DNA from 3 places in the Kitasatospora sp. NPDC058492 genome. Region 1 is predicted to be linked to each of the others. Evidence: riboswitches for the same ligand, from Rfam matches in the RefSeq annotation. Region 1 holds a riboswitch; each other region holds the start of a gene.

Evidence for each region. A riboswitch is a leader RNA that binds a small molecule or an ion and turns the genes downstream of it on or off. The one in region 1 is predicted to bind cobalamin.
Region 2: it holds a riboswitch for cobalamin, as region 1 does, so the genes downstream of both, ACFWPI_RS21970 (cobalamin biosynthesis protein) here and ACFWPI_RS14845 (HoxN/HupN/NixA family nickel/cobalt transporter) in region 1, are expected to answer to the same signal.
Region 3: it holds a riboswitch for cobalamin, as region 1 does, so the genes downstream of both, ACFWPI_RS05985 (CoA-acylating methylmalonate-semialdehyde dehydrogenase) here and ACFWPI_RS14845 (HoxN/HupN/NixA family nickel/cobalt transporter) in region 1, are expected to answer to the same signal.

Annotation. Positions count from the first base shown of each region.
Region 1 covers NZ_JBHXMU010000019.1:357-6,285, reverse strand. The annotation lists gene rpmF (50S ribosomal protein L32) at 1-39, opposite strand, end outside; gene rpsR (30S ribosomal protein S18) at 120-356, opposite strand; gene ACFWPI_RS14865 (CobW family GTP-binding protein) at 369-1,535, opposite strand; gene rpsN (30S ribosomal protein S14) at 1,541-1,846, opposite strand; gene rpmB (50S ribosomal protein L28) at 1,846-2,082, opposite strand; gene rpmG (50S ribosomal protein L33) at 2,240-2,404, shown strand; gene ACFWPI_RS14845 (HoxN/HupN/NixA family nickel/cobalt transporter) at 2,552-3,664, opposite strand; cobalamin riboswitch at 3,694-3,908, opposite strand; gene ACFWPI_RS14840 (ArsR/SmtB family transcription factor) at 3,990-4,373, shown strand; gene ACFWPI_RS14835 (Fpg/Nei family DNA glycosylase) at 4,426-5,235, opposite strand; gene ACFWPI_RS14830 (AAA family ATPase) at 5,316-5,929, opposite strand, start outside.
Region 2 covers NZ_JBHXMU010000033.1:20,091-26,019, reverse strand. The annotation lists gene ACFWPI_RS21985 (CDP-alcohol phosphatidyltransferase family protein) at 1-331, shown strand, start outside; gene ACFWPI_RS21980 (hypothetical protein) at 431-1,864, opposite strand; gene ACFWPI_RS21975 (alpha/beta hydrolase family protein) at 2,210-3,322, opposite strand; cobalamin riboswitch at 3,620-3,752, shown strand; gene ACFWPI_RS21970 (cobalamin biosynthesis protein) at 3,860-4,828, shown strand; gene ACFWPI_RS21965 (cobyric acid synthase) at 4,825-5,929, shown strand, end outside.
Region 3 covers NZ_JBHXMU010000006.1:39,019-44,947, reverse strand. The annotation lists gene ACFWPI_RS06005 (ABC transporter ATP-binding protein) at 1-82, shown strand, start outside; gene ACFWPI_RS06000 (MarR family winged helix-turn-helix transcriptional regulator) at 86-640, opposite strand; gene ACFWPI_RS05995 (M48 family metalloprotease) at 840-1,787, opposite strand; gene ACFWPI_RS05990 (BlaI/MecI/CopY family transcriptional regulator) at 1,778-2,242, opposite strand; cobalamin riboswitch at 2,509-2,700, shown strand; gene ACFWPI_RS05985 (CoA-acylating methylmalonate-semialdehyde dehydrogenase) at 2,929-4,416, shown strand; gene ACFWPI_RS05980 (acyl-CoA dehydrogenase family protein) at 4,424-5,563, shown strand; gene ACFWPI_RS05975 (enoyl-CoA hydratase/isomerase family protein) at 5,563-5,929, shown strand, end outside.

The DNA.
Region 1 (5,929 bases):
GGTGTTGCTGCGGGACGTCTTGCGCTTGGGGACGGCCATCGGGGGCTCCTTGTCGGGTGGTGACGGTGGTGGCGGTGGTGACGGCGGCGATGGCTACCGGGTGGTGCCGGCGGCGATGGCTACCGGGTGGTGCCGGCGGCGTACGGGAGGAGGGCCATCTCGCGGGCGTTCTTGACGGCCCTGGCCACGGCGCGCTGCTGCTGGACGGTGAGCCGGGTGACGCGGCGGCTCCGGATCTTGCCGCGGTCGGAGACGAAGCGCCGCAGCAGGTCGGTGTCCTTGTAGTCGATGTACTCGACGCCGGCCGCGAACAGCGGGTTCGGCCGGTCCTTGGGCGGGTTCGGTCGCTTACGCACAGTGACGGCTCCTCAGTGAACGGGGTCGAGCAGGTCCCGGAAGGCGTCCGGCAGGGCCTTCCAGCCGGGTTCGCCGGCGGCGAGTTCGGCGTCGGTGAGCAGACAGGAGTCGAGCAGCCCGGTGACACCGTCGACGTCCAGGCCCTCGGCGGTGAAGCTGAGCTGCTGCACCCGGTCGCCGTGCAGAGGGTGCCAGTCGAGGGCGGCGGCGGCCCGGCGGGCGGGCGGGTAGAGCTCCCAGGCGGCGTCGGGCAGGGAGGTGAGCCAGGGCCCGCACTCCTCGACCGCGAGGTTGGCCCCGGCGGCGTCCCAGGCGAGCATCAGGTCGGGCCGGTTGGCCAGCCAGAAGCGGCCGCGGCTGCGCTGGGCGGCGGGGACGAGCAGTTCCAGCGCCCGGTGCAGCCGCTCGGGGTGCAGCGGCCGGCGGCGCTCCCAGACCAGCGTGGTGACGCCGGCCTCGTCGCTCTCCTGCGGGAGCAGCGCGATCGCCGGGTTGACCCGGTCGCGGGCGGCGGCGACGTCGAAGCCGCCGAGGGCGGCCCGGGTGAGCGCGCCGGTGCCGAGCCGGACGACCCGGGCGGTGGGGTGGAGCTGGCGGAGCAGCGCGAGCCCGGGCGTGTGCGCCGTCGCGCGCGGGACGGCGAGGGTGGTGGCGTACTCGACCTGGTGGGCGAGCGCCTCCGCGCGGGTCCGCTGGTCCTGGCGGGCGGTGTGCTCGCCGTGGTCCACCAGGTCGTCGGAGACGGAGAGTTCGCCGATCAGCCGGTCCGGGTCGACGGCCGTGACCACGCCCGCGAGTTCGACGGCGTCCTCCAGATGGCGGCCGTCCGCCTCTCCCCCGGCGATCACCTCGACGGCCGGGTGCGGGTCGCTGCCGCCCCACAGTTCGACGATCGCGAGTCCGTACCGGCCTTCGTCGGCGATCCGCAGCAGTCGCGGCAGCAGGTCCTCGCGCAGGGCGCAGCAGGGGCAGTCGTTCACCAGCGGGACGTCGGCGGCGTCGAACCCGCCTCCCGCGTCGCGCAGTTCGCGGTGGACGACGCCCTGCGAGGCCTCCCGCAGGTCGTGGTGGAGGACCACCGCGTCCACCGCGGCCGCGGCCAACTCCCGGACGGCGGCGCGGCGTTCGGCGGCGTGCAGGCCGGCGACGACCACCACGGGCAGCTTGATCCCGTCCACGCCGCTCACCAGCTGGCCTTGCGGACGCCGGGCAGGTGGCCGGCGTGGGCGTGGACGCGGAGGTTGACCCGGGAGAGGCCGAAGGCGCGCAGGTAGCCGCGGGGGCGGCCGTCGACGGCGTCGCGGTTGCGGATCCGGGTGGCGCTGGCGTCGCGGGGCTGGCGGGCGAGTTCGGCCTGGGCGGCGGCGCGTTCGGCGGGGGCGGTGCCGGGGCCGGCGATGATCCGCTTGAGCTCGGCGCGGCGCTCGGCGTACCGGGCCACGACGGCGCGGCGCTGCTCGTTCTTGGCGATCTTGCTCTGCTTGGCCATCAGACCTTCCCCCCTCGGGCGCGGATGCGGGCGACGGCGGCCTCGATGCCGATCGTGTCGATGGTGCGGATGCCCTTGGCGCTGAGGGTGAGCCGGACGTACCGGCCCTCGCCGGGCAGCCAGTAGCGCTTGTGCTGGATGTTGGGGTCGAAGCGGCGGCGGGTGCGGCGGTGCGAGTGCGAGATCGCGTTGCCGAATCCGGGCTTGCGGCCGGTGAGTTGGCAGTGGGCGGACATGGGTGCTCCCTGACGTCCGGGAATGGGCAGGACGGAGCTCACGTTACACCAGATGAAAATGACTTCCATTTCGGTGTACGGTTTCGCCCCGGCCCCGAACACCCCGCCAACCCGCCAACCCGCCAACCCGCCAACCCGCCAACCCGGGAGGACACCCATGGCCCGTAGTGAACTGCGCCCCGTCATCAAGCTCCGCTCCACCGCCGGCACCGGCTACACGTACGTGACCCGCAAGAACCGCCGCAACGACCCGGACCGGATGGTCCTGCGCAAGTACGACCCGCTCGCGCGCCGGCACGTCGACTTCCGCGAAGAGCGCTGAACCCCGCCCGCCCGAACTGAACCCCGCACCGACGGAACGCCGACCGGCAGCGACCCGTACCGCCCCGCAGCGACGAAACGGCGCCTCCCCCGGGATCCCGGGGGAGGCGCCGTCGCTGCTCGCAGCCGTCGCCGCTCGCAGCCGTCACTACTCGGCGGCCACCCAGCGCTTCTCCACCCGGGCCAGCTTCCAGTAGGCGATCGCCGCGGCCCAGACCACCACGAACAGCCCGGCGATCGCGTAGCCGACGTTGTCCAGCGAGATGCCCGCGATCCAGCCGGTGACCGGGTCGGTCAGATCGAGCTTCTCGTGCAGCACGCCGACCAGCTCGATGGTGCCGATGACGAAGGCCACCGCGATCGACAGCCCGGTGATCGTCAGGTTGTAGTAGACCTTCCGGACCGGGTTGGCGAAGGCCCACTGGTACGCGAAGTTCATGAACGTCCCGTCCAGGGTGTCGAACAGGCTCATCCCGGCCGCGAACAGCAGCGGCAGGCAGACGATCGCGTACCAGGGCAACCCGGCCGCCGCGCCCGACCCGGCCATCACCATCAGGGTGACCTCGGTCGCGGTGTCGAAGCCCAGCCCCAGCACCATGCCCACCGGGAACATCTGCCCGGGCCGGGTGATCGAGCGGGTCGCCCGGTTCAGCACCCGGGCCATGAAGCCCCGCGAGTTGAGGTGCTCCTCCAGCTGCGCCTCGTCGTACGACCCGGCCCGCATCGCCCGGAACACCTTGAGGATGCCGAGCAGCGCGGCCAGGTTGAGCGCGCCGATCAGGTAGAGGAACGCGCCGGAGGCCGTCGTGCCGACCATCCCGAGCCACTTGTGGGTGGTCGAGTCGTCGTCCATCAGCGTGCTGGCCAGCTGCGCGCCGCCCGCCACCAGGGCGGCCATCAGCACCACCATCGAGGAGTGCCCGAGGGCGAACCAGAAGCCGACCGAGACCGGCCGCTTGCCGTCCGCCATCAGCTTGCGGGTGGTGTTGTCGATCACCGCGATGTGGTCGGCGTCGAAGGCGTGCCGCATGCCGAGGGTGTACGCGGTGATCCCCAGGCCCACGCCGAAGACCTGGGTGCCGACCGCGTAGTTGTGGGGCGCGACCAGGAAGATGAGCGTCCCGAACGCCACCACGTGCATGGCCAGGATCACCCCCATCAGCCCGGCCGTGCGAACGGTGTCCTCGCGCTTCCAGCGGAACGTGGGCAGCACGGACGGTGTCGCCGGCGCCTCGGCGGCGGCGGTTTCGGGCAGGGTCATTCGGGTCACGCTCCAGCACCTCGTGGAAACACTTCGTGAGATGCCGTGGCCGGTCTCCTGGCTTACGGGGGTCCCGTACCCGCCTTCCCAGGTGCGCGAGGCTCCCAGTGGCGTCGTGGGTACGGACGTCTCTCCATCGTCGACGATCACGATGGCCCGATCACAGTGGCGAGGGCCGCTCCGGACTGGGACCCCTGAGGATCCGTCACCGGTCTTCCCGAGCACCACGGCGGGGAACACCGTAGGGGTCAGGACCCACCCTTGCAAGGCTGCGCACCTGCGCAGGTGTCCAGGATCACAGGCCCCCTCCTGCAACAATGTGCGCATGCATCTCGTACCGGCCGACCGCGCGGGCCACCGCACCATCGACGGACACCGGGTCTGCGAGGCCATCGCCGCGATCGGCGACCCCGCGCACGTCCGCACCTGGGCCGAGCGGTTCTCCCTGCTCGCCGACCCCGGGCGGCTCGCCCTCCTGCTCGCCCTCCACCGGGCCGGCCCGCTCGCCGTCTCCGACCTCGCCGTCGCCACCGGCATGCGCGACCCCGCCGTGTCCCAGGCCCTGCGGCTGCTCCGCACCGCGGGCGTGGTCACCGGGGACAAGGACGGGCGGGTCGTGCGCTACCGGCTCGTGGACGAGGCCATGCGCCCCCTCCTCGACGCGTGCGCCGCCGCCGAACACCACGAGCCCACCGTGGCCGTCGGCTGACCGGCCCCCCGGAGGACACGCCGGGGCCCGGCCGGAGCAACCGCGGACCCGGTCAGGCCGCCTGGCAGGCGGGGCACCAGAAGAGGTTGCGCGCGGCGTGCTGCTCCGTCCGGACGTCGGTGCCGCAGACCAGGCAGGGCATCGCGGCCCGCCGGTAGACGTACACCTCGCCGCCGTGGTCGTCGACACGCGGCGGGCGGCCCATCGCCTCGGGGGTGTGCTCGGGCCGGACGGTGTCGATCCGGCCCGCGCCGACGCCCTCGCGCATCAGGGCGACCAGGTCGGCCCAGATCGCGTCCCACTCGCCCCGGGTGAGGTCGCGGCCGGCGCGGTGCGGGTTGATCCCGTGGCGGAACAGCACCTCGGCCCGGTAGACGTTGCCCACCCCGGCCAGCACCTTCTGGTCCATCAGCAGCGCGGCGACGGTCGTCCGGCTGGCCGATATCCGGCGCCAGGCGGCCTGCGGGTCGGCGTCGGCGCGCAGCGGGTCGGGGCCCAGCCGGGCGGCGACGGCGGCCTTCTCCGCGCCGGTGACCAGCGCGCAGGTGTTGGGGCCGCGCAGATCGGCGTAGCCGTCGTCGTTGGCCAGCCGCAGCCGGACCAGGCCGACCGGCTCGGGCGCGGGCCCGGTGCCGAAGGCGAAGCCGCCGTAGAGGCCGAGGTGGACGTGCACCCAGGCGCCCTCCTCGAAGCCGAGGAACAGGTGCTTGCCGACGGCTTCGGCCGCGGTGAGCAGCTGCCCGTCGATGGCCTTGGCCTCGTCGGCGAACCGGCCCTGCGGGCTGGACACCTCGACCGGGCGGCCGCCGAAGGCCTTCCGGTTCTCGGCGGCGAGGCGGTGGATGATGTGGCCTTCCGGCACGGGCGTCAGCTCCCCCGGGGTGGTTCGACAGGACCTGCACATCATCGCAGTCGGCGCCGACAGCACCGGATCGTCGCAGGTCAGCGGACCGGCATGCCCATCAGCCGGGCCAGGATGACGCGGTCCAGCTCGGCGGCGGTGCCGGCCACGTCCAGGTACGAGTTGTCGATGATCGGCAGCCCGGAGTTGTACCAGCCGGCCATCCGGCCGTGGATCCGCGCCACCTCCTCGTCACCGAGCCGCCGGGTGCCGCCGCGCCTGGCGTTGCGGTGCAGCACGGAGTCCAGGCTGGGCAGCAGCACGACCGGGATCATGCCGGGGCCGATGTGCCGCTTCCAGCCGCCGAGGCCGATGGCCGGGCGGTCCGGGAAGACGGCGTCGTCGATGATGCAGGAGATGCCGTTGGCGAGGTAGTTGCGGCAGGCGAAGCCGCAGGTGCGGCGGGCCAGCCGGTACTGCGCCTCGGAGGCGTTGTTCCAGCCGGACTGCGGGTTGGCGAAGCCGGACTGCACCCACTCGCGGACGTCGTCCAGGCTGATGTGCGCAGTCGGGCTGGGCCGGCGCTCGGCCCAGTACCGGGCGACGGTGGTCTTGCCCGCCCCGGCCGGGCCGATCAGCAGGACGGCGATCGGACTGGCGGGCGCGTGCCGCTGCGGCGGGTGGGCGGGGAGTTGCACGGGCGCGCCGGAGGGCA
Region 2 (5,929 bases), on a different contig from region 1:
GATGACGGTGATCGCCATCGTGCTGCTCGACCCGCCGTTCCTGCCCGGTCTGCTCGCCATCTTCGGCGCCGCGTACCTCATGGTCAGCCGGATCGAGTACCCCAAGCCCCAGGGGCTGCTGGCCACCGCCACGCTGTGCTGGATCGTCGTCTCCATCGGCTGCCTCGCGGCCTGGGCGACCGGCCTGCCCGGCGGCGACGCCCTGATGCACGTCGGCGCCTTCGCCCAGATCACGCTCGCCGCGATGGCCCCGCTGCTGGTCATCCGGCGCAAGGTCGGACAGAAGGTCGGCGACGTCCGCGCCAGGCGGGCGGAGTCCCGCCTCGGCTAGTCGTTCCCGTACGCGAGAGGGGCCCGGATCCAGTCGATCCGGGCCCCTCTTCGTTGTGCTCGCTCTTCGGCGGGCGCTGCTACGCGTCGGCGGGCGCTGCTAGGCGCCGCCGGTGTGCACGCTGAACGCCGAGCGGCGGGCCGCCCGCGCCACACCCGGATCCGGGTGCACGCCCGAGACCGCCGACAGCACCGAGGCCGCCCGCGGGTGCCCCGACTGCCGGGCCCGGGCGAACAGCCGCACCGGATCGCCCGCCGCGGCGCCCTCGACGTGGCCCACCAGCAGCTCCGTCTCGCCGTGGTCCAGCACCGCCGCCGCCGTGTCCACCCACAGCCAGGCCGCGTCCTCCGCCCCCAGCACGTCCGCCGGCGAAACCCCCTCGTCCGAGCGCTCCGCCAGCCACAGCAGCGCGTACGGGCGCAGCACCGGCTCGTCCACCGACCCCCGCACCGCCTGCTCCGCCGGGCCGCCGGCCACCCGCAGCGCCTCGAAGGCCAGCCCGCGCACCAGCGCGTCGTCCCCCTGCGCCGCGTCCAGCAGCTCCGCCACCGCCCGATCGGCCGGACGGGCCGCCACCCAGGCGCGGAACTCGGCCCGCGCCGGGCCCGGCGAGTAGTCCGCGCAGGCGTTCAGCAGCTCGAAGGCGCTCTGCTCGATGTGCCCGGCCGCGGTCTGCGCGACCGTGCAGATCTCCTCCAGCTTCGCCCGCACCGCCCAGTGGCCCAGCGGCGACAGCTCGGCGGCCTCGTCCCTGCGGACCACGGCCCCGACGGCCGCCAGGCCGTCCAGCATCCAGTCCAGGACCGCGGCCACGTCCGCCGGCGACGGCGGGGTGTCGATCTGCGGCTCCCGGCACGTGCCGCGGACCGCCGACACCGCCGAGGCGGCGTGCGGCACGGGCGACAGGCCCGAACCGTCCGTGCCACCCACCCGGCGCTCGTCCAGACCCCGGCGCAGCAGCTCCAGCAGTTCGCCGTCCGACACCGGACCGGCCACCAGGTGCAGGAACGACAGCAACTGAGGCGCCTGGTCCACCGCCTGGCCGGCCAGCACCGCGAACACGCCCCGCAGGGCGGCCGGCGGCACCGGGGCCAGCAGCGTCCAGGCGTCGAACAGCGCCGACCAGCCGCGGACCACCGCCTCGTCGTCGTGCTCCCAGGCGTGCAGGCGCCAGCCCGGGACCGCACCGCCGTCCCTGGCCTCCACCAGGCCGACCAGCAGTGCCTGCCCCCACGCCTTGGCGGCGGCGCCGACCGTCATGGCCAGCGCCCGACCCGCCGCACGGGCGTCGTCGGGCAGCAGCTCGCCCCGCTTGTCGACCTCTTCCAGGTCCCCCGCCCAGCGGGCGATCCGGACGGCGTCCACCAGCATCCGGCGGGCCAGCGGCGCCAGCTCGGCCGGCGCGGGGAAGCCCTCCGGTACGGGAACCCTCCCCCGACCGGGCGCCGCAGCGGGCCCTCGTCGGCGGGGTACCCCGGCCCCGCCCGGCTTGCCGGCGGCGGGCCGGTGGGCCGTACCGGGGAGACGGGTCACCGTCGCACCAGTACCGATCGTCGGAGGGAGCGGGGCATCACGGTCGCGCGGATTCCGAGACGTCACGTCGAGCAGTCTTCCCCTTGTACCGGCCTTCTGTCACATCCGGTTGGCTGTACGGACGGGCGGCCGTCGACGGCGCCTCCCCAAGATCGGGCAACAATCGGGCAACAGAGGCAAACCGCCTGGCCGGAAACAGGTGGCGGGGGCATGCCATCCCGGCTCAACCCTTGCGGCGGCGGTCGCGCTACCCGCCCGACCGGTCACACTCCGTGGCTGACGGGTGAGGTCCGGGTTTCGTACAGAGGCCCTGTCGGTGTGACTTCTCGTGCGGGGGGGCCGGGTTCAGAGAAGGGGGGTGAGCCAGCGGCGGAGGAGTTCGGTGTAGTGGGTGGGGGCGGAGTTCCAGAGGGTGGTGTGGTCGGCGCCCGGGAAAGGCCGGAGGCTGACCACGCCGGGGCGGGCGGCGGCGAGGCGCTCGGCGGCGCGGAACGGGGCGACCTGATCGTCGGGGCTGTGCAGGAGGAGGGTGGGGACACGCAGGTCGGCGCCCTCGGCGATGCGGCTGAAGTCGGCGAGGTCGACGCCGGTGCGGCCCTCGGCGGCGAGGGCGCCGAGCTCGGCGGCGGCGCCGGTGTAGCCGGCCCGGGCGGCGCCGCGGCGGGCGGTGGCGGGCAGGTCGAGGACCGGCGAGTCCAGGACGAGGCCGCTGATGGCATGGGCCCAGGCGGAGCGGGAGGCCGTCTGGAGGGCCATGGTGGCGCCGAGGGACCAGCCGTACAGGATGACCCGGCCGGCGCCGCTGTCGAGGGCGAGCCGGACCGCCGACTCGACGTCGCGCCACTCGGTCTCGCCGAAGTGGCCGAGCCCGTCCGGCGAGGCGGGGGCACCCTGGTCGCCCCGGTAGGTGACGGCGAGGGCGGGCAGGGCGAGGCGGTCGAGCACGGGGAGGACCGGGAGGGTCTGCTGCCGGTCGGCGCCGGGACCGTGGACGAGGATCACCCAGGTGCCGCGTTTGCCGTCGAGGCGCCAGGCGGGGAGGGCGCCGAGTTCGCCGTCGGCGGCGGTGTCGGTGAAGGGGAGGCCGAGCGCCTCCGTGGGGTCGCCGAGGTGGACGCGGGGGGTGAAGCGGACCTCGGTGCCGGGGGTGAGGGTGCCCCGGTCGGCGCGGACGAGGCGGCGGGTGACACCGTTCTCGTCGCTGTGCAGGACGTCCTCGACGACGGCGTGGCCGTGGTCGTCCCATTCCACGGCCCAGCGGCCGGGGCGCAGGCTCTCGGGGCGGCGGTTGAAGGTGATCCGGCCCGCGGCGAGGCTCCGCACCAGGATGGGGCCCGACTCCCGGACGGCGCTCGCCGGGTGGACCAGCCGTTCGGAGGCCCGACGGCCGATCACCAGGACGGCGGCCCCGGCGCCGACGACGGCGGCCGCCACGACGGCCGCGGTTCCCCAACGCATATCGCTCCCCGCTCTGCTGGTCTTGGCTGCTCTTGGACCGGACGGTGTCCGGGCGGTGTCCGGGCGGTGCTCGGACGGTGTTCGGGCACCAGTTCACCGGGGGGCCGCGCGGGCGGCCACCGGGCTGGGCCGTCCGGGTCACGGCGGGGCGTCGGGCGGGGCGGGCGTCAGGCGGGCCTCGGGCGGGCGAGAACGGCACCGGCGACAGGGCTCCGAGGTGTGACCAACCCCTCCGTGACCTCGGTTGACTCCCGGTTCGGCCGCGTGATGGGATCCTGGGGCCAAACGGAGGCATGCAGAGGAAGCCGGTGCGAGTCCGGCGCGGTCCCGCCACTGTCACCGGGGAGCACGCTCGGAACATTGCCACGGCGGACCGTCAGAAGCCGCTGGAAGGCCCGGGGGTGCGTCCGACCCGGAAGCCAGGAGACTCTCGCCCCCGGTACGTCGATCCAGGGCGCGGACCCTGAGTGAGGACACGCACGCGATGCAGGCTGCCCCGACCCGCCGGACCCCACGCGGCCTTCCGCCGAACCCGCCGTGCGCCCGCTGACCCGCGCCGCCGCGTTCGCGCTCGGCGCCGCCGCGGGCTTCGCCGCGGACGCCCGCTTCGCCGACCCCCGGCGCGGCCACCCGGTGGCCGTCTTCGGCGGCGCGGCGACCCGGCTGGAGCGGCGGGTGTGGCAGGACGACCGGGTGGCCGGCGCCGGGTACACGGCGATGTGCGTGGGCGCGGTCGCGGCCGGCGCGGTGGCCCTGGACCGTACGGTGGGCCGGCGTCCGCTGGGCCGGGCCGCGCTGGCGGCCGCCGCGACCTGGACGGTGCTGGGCGGCACCTCGCTGACCCGGGAGGCGCGCACCATCGGCCGGTCGCTGGCCACGGGCGACCTGACGGCCGCGCGGGAACGGCTGCCGCACCTGTGCGGGCGGGATCCGAGCGCGCTGGACGGGCCGCAGATCGCCCGCGCGGTGGTCGAGTCGGTGGCCGAGAACACGGCGGACGCCGTGGTGAACGCGCTGGTCTGGGGCACGCTGGCGGGCACGCCGGGGCTGCTGGCGTTCCGCGCGGTGAACACGCTGGACGCGATGGTCGGCCACCGCTCGCCGCGGTACGCCCGGTTCGGCTGGGCCTCGGCCCGGCTCGACGACGTGGCGGGCTGGCCGGGCGCCCGGCTGACGGCGCTGCTCACGGTGGCCGCCGCGCCGCAGCCGAAAACGGCCTGGCGGGTCTGGCGGCGGGACGGCTCGGCGCACCCGAGCCCGAACGCGGGCCAGGCGGAGGCGGCCTTCGCGGGCGCGGTGGGCGTCCGGCTGGGCGGGACCCTCCAGTACGGGGAGCGGGTGGAGCACCGGCCGGTGCTGGGCGCGGAGTTGCGCCCGGTGACGGTGGACGACATCGAGCGGGCCTGCGTGCTCTCCCGGCGGGTGGGCGCGCTGGCCCTGGGTACGACGGTCGCGGGGCACGTCGCGCTGCGCTTGCTGATGACACGGTGGAGGGGAAGGGCATGAGCAACGCACTGCTGGTCGCCGGGACGACCTCGGACGCGGGCAAGAGCGTGGTGACCGCGGGCATCTGCCGCTGGCTGGCCCGGCAGGGGGTGCGGGTCGCGCCGTTCAAGGCGCAGAACATGTCGCTGAACTCCTTCGTCACCACCGACGGCGCCGAGATCGGCCGGGCGCAGGCGATGCAGGCGCAGGCGGCCTGGGTGGAGCCGGAGGCGGCGATGAACCCGGTGCTGCTGAAGCCGGGCGCGGACGGCCGCAGCCAGGTGGTGCTGCTGGGCCGGCCGGTCGCCGAGGTGGGCGCGCTGGACTACCGCGAGCGCAAGCCCGTCCTGCTGGAACGGTCGCTGGAGTGCCTGGCGGATCTGCGCCGCCGCTACGAGGTGGTGGTCTGCGAGGGCGCCGGCTCGCCCGCCGAGATCAACCTGCGGGACCGGGACATCGCCAACATGGGCCTGGCGACGGCCGCCGGGCTGCCGGTGGTGGTGGTCGGGGACATCGACCGCGGCGGCGTCTTCGCGGCGATGTACGGGACGCTGGCGCTGCTGTCGGCGCAGGACCAGCGGCACGTGGCGGGCTGGTTCGTCAACAAGTTCCGCGGCGACGCGCGGCTGCTGGCGCCCGGCCTGGAGATGCTGCACGGGCTGACCGGCCGTCCGGTGCTGGGCACCCTGCCGATGCTGCCGGGCCTGTGGCTGGACGCCGAGGACTCGCTGGACCTGTCCACGGTGGTGGACCGGGTCGACGGCCGCGGCCCGCTCGGGGCGGACGTGCTGCGGGTGGCCGTGGTGCGCTTCCCCCGGCTGTCGAACTTCACCGACCTGGACGCCCTGGCGCAGGAGCCCGGCGTGCTGGTGCGCTGGGTGACCCGGCCGGAGGAACTGGCCGACGCCGACCTGGTGGTGCTGCCCGGCACCCGGGCCACCGTGGCCGACCTGGCCTGGCTGCGCGAACGCGGCCTGGAGCCGGCGCTGAAGGCGCGGGCGGCGGCCGGGCTGCCGGTCCTCGGGGTGTGCGGCGGCTACCAGATGCTGGCGCGCGGGATCGAGGACGAGGTGGAGTCCGGGGCCGGCTCGGTCGAGGGCCTGGGCCTGCTGCCGACGCACG
Region 3 (5,929 bases), on a different contig from region 1:
CGGCCACGCCGACCACGTCCTGCCTCTCGCGGGCCCCCGCCCCGCACCGCTCACCGCGCAGCAGCCCGCCGGCGTCCGCTGACTCCTACTCGGAGATCCACCGTCGGCGCTGTCCGCCGGTGAGCACCCAGCCGGGGCCCGAGGGCGAGGGCGAGGGCGTGCGGCGTCCCGCGCCGCGGGCGGCCGCCGTGCACACCCGCCGCAGCAGGGAGTTGAGTTCGGCGCGCTGGCCCTTCGTCAACGAGCCGAGCAGGTCGCCTTGGACGGCGGATGCGTCGTCGTGCAGCACGTCCAGCGCTGCCTGCCCGGCCGGGGTGATCGTCAGCACCTCCTGCCGCCCGCCGATCTGGACGACCATGGAGTGCACCAGGCCTGCCGACAGGAGGTCGTCCAGTGCCTGGGCGGAGTCGGCCCCGGTTGCGGCGGTTGCGGTTGCGGTTGCGGCGGCGTGCTCGGTGAGGTCGCGGCGCCCGTGCGGCCCCAGCTGGGCGAGTGCGGACAGCAGCGCCTGATGGGCCGGGCCCATTCCCCTCGCGTCGAGCCGGTCGGCCAGCAGCCGGTCGACCGCCCTGCCGGCCGTCGACAGGAGGTAGACGGTCTGTTCGAAGGGGCTCGTCGAGCCCGTCCTCCCGTCGTACACGCCAGGTCCCATCGTCCGGTGGCCGCCGTGTTCTCGGACCGGGGCCATGGTGGCGGCACCCGCGCGGGGATGCCGAGCCCGGAGGCCGGAGTGAACGCGGCCTCTGATCGCCGGCGGGCGGGCGGCTGCGCCAAGACCCGCACGGGTAAGCCGAGCCTCACCATACCCGGACCCGCACGGTTGGTCTACATCGATGTCGTCAGACCGGGCCGTGAGCCCTCAGGGTCCGGGCCGCGTACTCGACGTACTCGTGCAGCCCGTAGGCCAAGGCCACGCCGAGCAGGGCCGCGACCGTGACGGCGGCGACCAGGGCGACGGCGGCGTGCGCCCTGCGGCCGGTCGGGCGGGCGGGTGCGGGGCCCAGGAGGGCCTGGACGCGCTGGGGCACGGGGCCGGTGTTCACGGACAGCAGGGGCCCGGCGGTTCGGCGGGCGGACGGCGATCCGGCCAGGGCCGCCCGGGCGATGGCGGTCGCGGCGGTGCGCCGGTCGGCGACCGCGGCGGCGGCCTGCTCGTCGGCCCAGCGTTCCAGGTGGTAGTCGAGGTCGGCCCGCAGCCGGGCCAGCGCCGGGTGTACGGCGGCGGCGAGGTCGACGGCGGCGGACAGCAGGTGGTGGCGCCCGCGCAGGTGGGCGCGCTCGTGGGCGAGGAGCACCGCGCGCTCCGCCGGGCCCAGCGCGCTCAGCATGCCGGCCGAGACGACGACGCGGCCGGGGCGCCCCCGGTGGCCGGGCAGGGCGAAGGCCTCGGCGTCCTTGCCCGCGACCACGAGCAGGTCGCCGTCGCTCGTCGCATCAGCGGTCAGGCCCCAGGCGCGGGCGAGGAGCACGCGGTGCCCGCGCCACCGCAGCGTCAGCCGTACGGCCTGGACGGCCAGCGCGGCCCCGGCAGCGCAGGACACCGGCACCACGGCCGGCCACCGGGCGACGACGCCGGACAGCGGCAGGTGCTCCAGGCCTGCCAGGAACGGGACGTGGAACAGCCCGGCGAGTGCCGCGACGGTGCCGCCCGCCAGCAGGACGGCCGCGCCCGTGAGTACGAGCGAGGCCTCGCGCGGAGGGAGCAGCAGGGCCAAGCGGCGTGCGGCGGGCGCCGCGGCCCAGGGGAGCAGCAGGGCCAGGGCGACGACCGTCAGGATCAGGCCCATGCGTCGTCCTCGGGCCCGGGCCTGCCGGAGTCCGCCGCGGTCGCGGCCCTGGCCCCGGTCTGGGCCCCGGCCTCGGCCTCGGCCTCGGTCTGGGCATCGAGGAGCAGGCGGCGCAGCACGTCCTCGTCGTCCTCGGACAGGGAGGAGACGAACCGCTTCAGCACGAGGTCCCGCTGGGGTTCCTTCTCCAACTCCCGGCGCATGCGCCCGGCCGCCAGTCCGGCGGCGTCCTCCACCGGGGCGTAGGCGAAGGACCGCGCGGGGCGGCTGCGGACCAGGGTCCCCTTCTCGTGCAGACGCGTGAGGATCGTCGTCACGGTGGTGCGGGCCAGCCCGTGGTCCAGCGCCTCCTTGACCTGCTGGGCGGTCAGCGGCTCGCCGGCCGCCCACAACACCGCCAGCACGTCCGCGACCAGTTCCCCGTGCGGACGCCTGGCGTCCCGACCGACCCTCACATCGTTCTCCCTGTCCCGACACTCCCGGAAGGCACACTCCCGGCAGGCGCACCTCCGGCGCCGACAGCGGTCGGCGGCCGAGGCCTGCCCGCGCCGGTATGGCGAAGATGGGCCCGGCCTGTGTTGCTTAGGTGTGCCTCAGCTAATTTTACGGGCTCGCGGCCCCGCGCTGCCGGGCGCCTGATTTGCGGACACCGTCCGGTCACGTGCCGCTCGGCGCGGTGGAAAGTCGATGGCACAACGCGCGTGCGGGCCTCTGGACTTACTAGGACGTCCAACTATATGGTCGACGGCAGGTCCGCGGTGTCAGGGAAGCCGGTGTGAGTCCGGCACGGTCCCGCCACTGTGACCGGGGAGTTCGTCCTCGCAGACGAAGGCCACTGGCAGCCAGCCGGGAAGGCCTGGGGGCGTGCGGTGATCCGGGAGTCAGGATACCGGCCGCGGGTGTTCCGTGTTTTCCACGAGGATGGAGACGACACGCATGACTCCGGGCTGCTCCCGCTCCACTGCCGCTCCTGGTCGTCCCGTGCCCACGGCCGCCGGGGCCCCGACACTCTGACGTTCCGTTCTGCCGCCGCACGCCCGTGTCGCGGGGCGCACCACCGTGCGCCCGCCGACCGGCGGCGGCCTCCGATCCTCCTCCTCTCCCCACCCCTGTCGAGAGAAGGAACCCGACGGTCCGAGAACTGACCCACTTCGTCGCCGGCAAGCCCACCGCCGGCACCTCCGGTCGCTTCGGCGACGTGTACGACCCCAACACCGGCCGGGTGCAGGCCCGGGTGCCGCTGGCGAGCCGGGCCGAGGTCGAGGCGGTGATCGCCGACGCCGCGCAGGCCCAGCCCGCATGGGCCGCGTGGAATCCGCAGCGGCGCGCCCGCGTCCTGCTGCGCTTCCTCCAACTCGTCGAGCAGGAGAAGGAGGAACTGGCCCGGCTGCTGTCCGCCGAGCACGGCAAGACCGTGGCCGACGCCCACGGGGACATCCAACGCGGCCTGGAGGTCGTGGAGTTCGCCGCCGGCATCCCGCACCTGCTGAAGGGCGAGTTCAGCGACAACGCGGGCACCGGCATCGACGTGTACTCGATGCGCCAGCCGCTCGGCGTGGTCGCGGGCATCACGCCGTTCAACTTCCCCGCGATGATCCCGCTCTGGAAGGCCGCACCCGCCATCGCCTGCGGCAACGCCCTCGTCCTCAAGCCCTCGGAGCGCGACCCCTCGGTGCCGCTGCGCCTCGCCGAGCTGTTCCTGGAGGCCGGGCTGCCGCCGGGCGTGCTGAACGTGGTCAACGGCGGCAAGGAGGCCGTCGACACCCTGCTGGAGGACCCGCGGGTGCAGGCGGTCGGGTTCGTCGGCTCCACACCGATCGCCCAGTACGTGTACGCCACCGCCGCCGCGCACGGGAAGCGGGCGCAGTGCTTCGGCGGCGCCAAGAACCACCTGGTCGTGATGCCGGACGCCGACCTCGACCAGGCCGCGGACGCGCTGATCGGCGCCGGCTACGGCTCGGCCGGCGAGCGCTGCATGGCGATCTCGGTGGCCGTCCCGGTGGGGGAGGAGACCGCCGACGCCCTGGTGGCCAAACTGGTCGAGCGGATCGCCGCGTTGAAGGTCGGGCGCTCGGACGACCCGGCGGCGGACTTCGGCCCGCTGGTCGGCGCCGACGCGCTGGAGCGGGTCCGCGGCTACCTGGACCTCGGGGTCGAGGAGGGCGCCGAACTCGTCGTCGACGGGCGGGACTTCCGGCTGGAGGGGCACGAGGACGGCTACTTCCTCGGCGCCTCGCTGTTCGACCGCGTCACGCCCGACATGCGGATCTACCGGGAGGAGATCTTCGGCCCCGTCCTGACCGTGCTCCGCGCCGCCGACTACGAGGAGGCGCTGCGCCTGCCCGGCGAGCACGAGTTCGGCAACGGCGTGGCCGTCTACACCCGGGACGGCGACACGGCGCGGGACTTCGCCCGCCGGGTGAACACCGGCATGGTCGGCGTCAACGTGCCGATCCCCGTGCCGGTCGCGTACCACACCTTCGGCGGCTGGAAGCGCTCCGGGTTCGGCGACCTCAACCAGCACGGGCCGGACTCGATCCGCTTCTACACCCGCACCCGCACCGTCACCTCGCGCTGGCCCTCCGGGGTCAAGGAGGGCGCGAGCTTCACCATCCCGACGATGGGCTGAGGGCGCCGTGCACGACCTCACAGAGGACCAGCTCGCCATCGCGGCGACCACCCGGGCCTTCGCCCGCGAACACCTGGCGCCGAACGCGGTCGCGTGGGACCAGGCCAAGCACTTCCCGGTGGACGTGCTGCGCAAGGCGGCGGACGTCGGCCTGGCCGGTGTCTACGTCCGCGAGGAGTCCGGCGGCTCCGGGCTCACCCGCGCCGACGGCGTGCTGGTGTTCGAGGCGCTGGCCACCGGCTGCCCGTCCATCGCCGCCTACCTGTCCATCCACAACATGGTCGCCTGGATGATCGACCGCTACGGCGACGACGCCCAGCGCGCCCGCTGGCTGCCGGGCCTCAGCGCCATGGCGACCCCCGCCAGCTACTGCCTCACCGAGCCCGGCGCGGGCTCGGACGCGGCGGCACTGACCACCCGAGCCCGCCGGGACGGGGCGCACTGGGTCCTCGACGGCGTCAAGCAGTTCATCTCGGGCGCAGGGGCCTCCCAGGTCTACCTGGTGATGGCCCGCACCGGCGGACCGGGGGCCGGCGGGGTGTCCGCGTTCGTCGTCGAACGCGACGACGCCGGCGTCTCGTTCGGGCCCGACGAGAAGAAGATGGGCTGGAACGCCCAGCCCACCCGCCAGGTGCGGCTGGACGGCGTCCGGCTCCCGGCCGACCGCCTCCTGGGAGCCGAGGGCGAGGGCTTCCGGATCGCCATGAACGGGCTGAACGGCGGCCGGCTCGGCATCGCCGCCTGCTCCCTCGGCGGAGCGCAGGACGCCCTGGAGCGGGCCACCCGCTATCTGGCGGACCGCGAGGCGTTCGGCGCCCGGCTCCTGCACGCCCAGGCGCTGCAGTTCCGGCTCGCCGACATGGCCACGGAGCTGGAGGCGGCCAGGTCGCTGCTCTGGCGGGCCGCCTCGGCCCTGGACCGGGGGGACCCCAGAGCGCCGGAGCTGTGCGCGATGGCCAAGCGGCACGCCACCGACACCGGCTTCGAGGTCGCCAACCAGGCGCTCCAACTGCACGGCGGCTACGGCTACCTGGCCGAGTACGGCATCGAGAAGATCGTCCGCGACCTGCGGGTGCACCAGATCCTGGAAGGAACCAACGAGATCATGCGCGTCATCGTCGCCCGCGGCCTGACCGGGGCCGCGTGATGGCCGGGAACGACCTCGACGAGGTCCTGGTCCACCGCGAGGGCCGGGCGGGCCTGATCGTCCTCAACCGCCCCGCGGCCCTGAACGCCCTCACCCACGGCATGGTGCGAAGGATCTCCGAAGCCCTGGACGCGTGGGAGGAGGACCAGCGGGTCGACACCGTGGTCATCACCGGCGCCGGTGAGCGGGCCTTCTGCGCCGGCGGCGACATCGTCGCCATCCACCGCGCCGCCACCGGCGCGGACCCGGGCGCCGTCGAGGAGTTCTGGCGCGACGAGTACCGCCTCAACGCCCGCATCGCCCGCTACCCCAAGCCCTACGTCGCGCTCATGAGCGGCATCGTGATGGGCGGCGGGGTCGGGGTCT